DNA from 2 places in the Methylobacterium sp. E-016 genome. Region 1 is predicted to be linked to the other one. Evidence: riboswitches for the same ligand, from Rfam matches in the RefSeq annotation. Region 1 holds a riboswitch; the other holds the start of a gene.

Evidence for each region. A riboswitch is a leader RNA that binds a small molecule or an ion and turns the genes downstream of it on or off. The one in region 1 is predicted to bind cobalamin.
Region 2: it holds a riboswitch for cobalamin, as region 1 does, so the genes downstream of both, MKK68_RS14775 (TonB-dependent receptor) here and MKK68_RS03675 (TonB-dependent siderophore receptor) in region 1, are expected to answer to the same signal.

The regions. Positions count from the first base shown of each region.
Region 1 is NZ_JAKSYF010000048.1:2,595-4,792, forward strand. Features, by position in the region: gene MKK68_RS03675 (TonB-dependent siderophore receptor) at 1-870, opposite strand, end outside; cobalamin riboswitch at 1,007-1,206, opposite strand; gene MKK68_RS03680 (AAA family ATPase) at 1,303-1,797, opposite strand; gene MKK68_RS03685 (DUF6925 family protein) at 1,848-2,198, opposite strand, start outside.
Region 2 is NZ_JAKSYF010000115.1:93,363-95,560, reverse strand. Features, by position in the region: gene MKK68_RS14780 (App1 family protein) at 1-694, shown strand, start outside; cobalamin riboswitch at 779-987, shown strand; partial or broken gene MKK68_RS14775 (TonB-dependent receptor) at 1,323-2,198, shown strand, end outside.

The sequences.
Region 1 (2,198 bases):
CTCCAGCCGCACCTGCAGCAGCGCGCTCTCGGACACGGAATCGTCGCCCGGCTCGCCGAAGAAGCGTGAGCGCGGGACGAGGCCGAGGCGGTTGGTCACCGCGACGGTGCCGCGGTCGAAGGTCTGGCGGTTGCGCAGGTACTGCGCCTCGAACGTGATCTTGGTGTCGGGGGTGACCTGCCAGCTCACCACCGGCGCCAGGAGCACCCGGTCGCCGTCGACGAAATCTCGAAAGCTGTCCTGGCGGGCGAGCGCGCCGTTGAAGCGATAGAGCACGCTGCCGTCCTCGCTCAGCGCACCGCCGGCATCGACCGTGGTGCGGGCGGTGCCGAAGCTGCCGAACAGCGTGCCCATCTCGACGAAGGGTCGCGCTACGGGCTGCTTGGTGAGGATGTTGACGGTGCCCCCCGGATCGCTGCGTCCGTAGAGGGCTCCGGCCGGGCCCTTCAGGACCTCGATGGACTGGACGTTCTGGGTGTCGGGGGCGCCGTTGTAGCCGCGGGCGATGTTGAAGCCGTTCTGGAAGATGTCCTGGGTTGCGAAGCCGCGCACCGAGTACAGGGCGAGGTTCTGGGCGCCGAAGTCGTTCTGTTTGCCGACCCCGGGCACGTAGTCGAGGGCGCGCTCGACCCGGGTCGCGGCGGTGTCGACCAGAACCTCCCGGGGCACCACGTCGACCTGCTGCGGCAGGTCGCGACGCGGCGTCACCGTCTTGGTGCCGCTGTAGAGGTCCGGCACCCGGTAGGTCGGCGTGGCGGTGAGGGTCCCCTCGACCGAGAGCGCGTCGAGCACCACGGCGGTCTCCTCAGAGCGCGCCCCCTGGGCTGCGACGGCGGTGGGGATCGCGCAGGACAAGGCCAGCACGGACATCAGCGGGATGGACGGTGAACGGGACACGTTGATGGGCCTCGGGCGACGGCAGTGGCACGTCACCGCGAACGAGGCCGAACCACGCGCAACGCGCATGCTTCCGCACCCGCCGGGGCACCCCGCCCAGCGTGTCTCGCGTGTGACCACGACTGACGGCAGGTCTCCTGGCTCGCGGGTCACTGCCCTTCACCGTCTTCCCGAGCGAGGCCGCTCAGTGACGTCGGTGGCGAAGGGCTCGCCGCTTACAGTTGCGGGGGCAGCCACGGCGTTGGGGCTACCCCCGCACCGCGTTCCCTTTTGATCCTCCGGGGAGGAACCGTCACGGCCGAGCTAACATGCCGACGCCCATGCCCGTCAACGGACCAGGTGCAATGCACGAAGGGTTATGCCCTGCCGGCAACACTCGGGAGGATGGATCGCGCACTCCGTCCGTCAGCTCAGCACCTCGACCTGCTCCGGCGGCAAGCTACGCCACCAAGCGTCCGGGGATTGGAAAACCTCGTAGGTGAACCGGAGGACCTCATCCGGCTGGCGATGCGACGGGTCCACGCGACTACGCTCCGCGTTGCGGGACTTCAGGACCTCCCACGGCACATCGAACACTTTCCACTCTACGGTAAGCCCGTGTCGGGCGATGATCCGGAGCTCACGCTCGAACACGGGTCTGGTGAGATGTGTGTCCGCCATCACAACGCTGAAGCCGTTTGTCAGGGCGGCATCCAGGGCTGCTTCCTTGACCCGATGCAGGAGTTCTCGGGCCGCATCGTCATGTGAGCCCTGCCTGAGTTCCCAGTAGACCTGCCGGTGTGGCGGCCAGAGTGTTTGCCGAAAGTCGTCGAGGGTGAGGTGGACCCAGCCGTCGAGAGGGTCGAAGCGGCGGGCGTAGGTCGTCTTCCCTGCGCCCGGGCAGCCGATCAGGCCGACCACCCTCTGGGGCGCCCCCGGACGATTCCTGCCGGGCACCGTCCGGGTCACGGTCAGGCCGTCGCCTCCGCATCCTCGTCGTCGCTCGCCGAGCCCTCGATGATCTCGCCGCGCAGGTAACGAGCCTGGGCCTCGGCGACCCGGCGTGCGCCCTGGGCGTGGCGGGTCGACACCGTGCCGCCGGGCGCCTCGGGCCCGCCGCGCTTGATCGCCACGAGTTCCGGATCACCCCAATGGTCGAGCATCGCCTGGAACGCTTCGTAGCGGTCGGTATCGAAGGCGATGCGGTCGCCCATCATGTCCTTGTAGGGATGGGCTGGGTGCAGGCCGGCGCAGGGGACCCAGCCCGCCGGGATTGGCGTCGTGGCGGCATGGTTCCGACCGCTGCGCAGGAGCTTGGGCAG
Region 2 (2,198 bases), on a different contig from region 1:
CGAGAACCGCGTCGCCTTCCCCGGCGTCGCCGCGCTCTACCGGGCCCTCTACGTCGGCCCGGACGGCATCGAGACCAACCCGATGCTCTACGTCTCGCGCGCGCCGTGGGGCCTGTACGAGATGCTGTCGGAGTTCTTCACGATCCAGGGCATCCCGGTGGGCCCGATCCTGTTCCTGCGCGAATGGGGCCTGTCGTGGAAGCACCCCCTCCCCCGCCGGGCGGAAGATCACAAGCGCGCCCTGATCGTCCACATGCTGTCGCTGTATCGCGACCTGCCCTTCGTGCTGATCGGCGACAGCGGGCAGCACGATCCGGAGGTCTACGGCCGGATCGTCGCCGACCATCCGGGCCGGGTGAAGGCGGTCTACATCCGCAACGTGTCGCGGGACGCCGACCGCGTCCGCGAGATCGAGGCGCTGGCGCAGGTCGTCGCGGCCGCCGGCAGCCACCTCGTCATCGCCGCAGACAGCACCGCCATCGCCCGGCACGCAGCGGGCCTCGGCCTGATCGCACCGGGCGCGGTCGCCCTGGTGGCGGACGAGCACGCGGCCGGCGGCGAGCCGGCGGAGCTGACCGCGGAGACCGCCCTGCCGGGCGACCTCGGCTCCGTCCTCGGCGGCGCCGGAGGAACCTTGCCGCCGAGCGTCGTCGTCGAGGCGTCGGCGCAGGACGGATCGCATGTCTCGACCTAACGCCACCGTGCGCGCCGTCGCTGTCGCCGCCGGGTCACACTTCACAGGAGCGTGATTCCGGCCGTTGACTCTTCGGGACCGCGGAAGCCACTTGGCGGGGACGGTTCCCCTCGGGGATCAAAAGGGAACGCGGTGAGGACGAGGCTCCGAGGAGCCTTTCCGATGCCGCGGCTGCCCCCGCAACTGTAAGCGGCGAGCCTCCATCAACACGTCACTGGGTCACGGCGCCTGGGAAGACGATGAGGGGCAGCGACCCGCGAGCCAGGAGACCTGCCGTCAGTCGTGGTCACACGCGAAACGCGTCGGGCGGGGTGCCTCGACGGGTGTCGAGACGCATGGGCCCGCGCGGCGCATACGGGGCGGCCTCGTTCGCGGTGACGTGCCACCACACGCGTCCGCACGTCCCTTCCATGCCCTTGCCGACCGCGAGACCCGCGCCGAACGACGCACAGGAAGCCGCCCGGCATCCGTGCGCCGGCGGCCGAGCCGCGTTCGGCCGATCGCCTAATTGTAACATTGTTACATTCGATGTAGATCGAGGGTCGGGCAGGCCGTCGCGTCGCGCCGATAGAGCCGAATCCGATCCATGCTCGTTCTTCTGCAAACCGCTCGTTCCCTCGGGCGCGCGATGCGCTGCCCGCTCCTCGCCGGCACGGCGCTCGTCATCCTCGCTCCGCCGCGAGAGGCCGGCGCCCAGCCGGTCGCCGGCGAATCGGCGAGCGTCGTGCTCGACACCCTCACGGTCGCGGGCGACGGCGTCGGCTTGAGCCGCACCGCGCCGGTCGGCCTCAACCTGCGCACGCCCGACCGCGGCGCGAGCCGCCTCGGCCTCACGCCGCTGGAGACCCCCGGCAGCGTCGACGTCATCTCCGGCGAGACCGCGCGGCTGCGCGGCCAGGACACGATCGCGGACGCCGTGACGCAGAACGCCACCGGCTTCACCACCATCGCCTCGCCGGGCAACGGCAACGGCGCCTTCACCAGCCGCGGGTTCTCGGGGCCGAACTCGATCCAGCAGCTCTACGACGGCACGCGGCTGTTCGTCGGCGCCAACACGGTGACTTTCCCGTTCGACACCTGGAACGTCGAGCGCATCGAGGTGCTGCGCGGGCCGGCCTCCGTGCTCTACGGCGACGGGGCGATCGGCGGCGTCATCAACGTGGTGACGAAGAAGCCGACCTTCACGCCCATCAACGTGGTGCGGGCCGGCGTCGGATCGGACGGCATCGCGCGGCTCGCCCTCGATTCCGGCGGCCCGATCGGCGACGCGGTGGCCTATCGCCTTAACGTCAGCGGCAACCGCGCCGGCGGCTGGATCAGCCCGGACGGCGACTTCCGCAACCTCGCGGTCTCGGGCGCGATCCTGCTCCAGGCCACGCCCGACCTCGCCTTCACCCTGAGCCACGACCTCGGCTATCAGGAGCCGGCGCGCTACTGGGGCACGCCGCTGGTCGACGGGCGCATCCCGGATTTCATCCGGTTCAAGAACTACAACGTGCGCGAC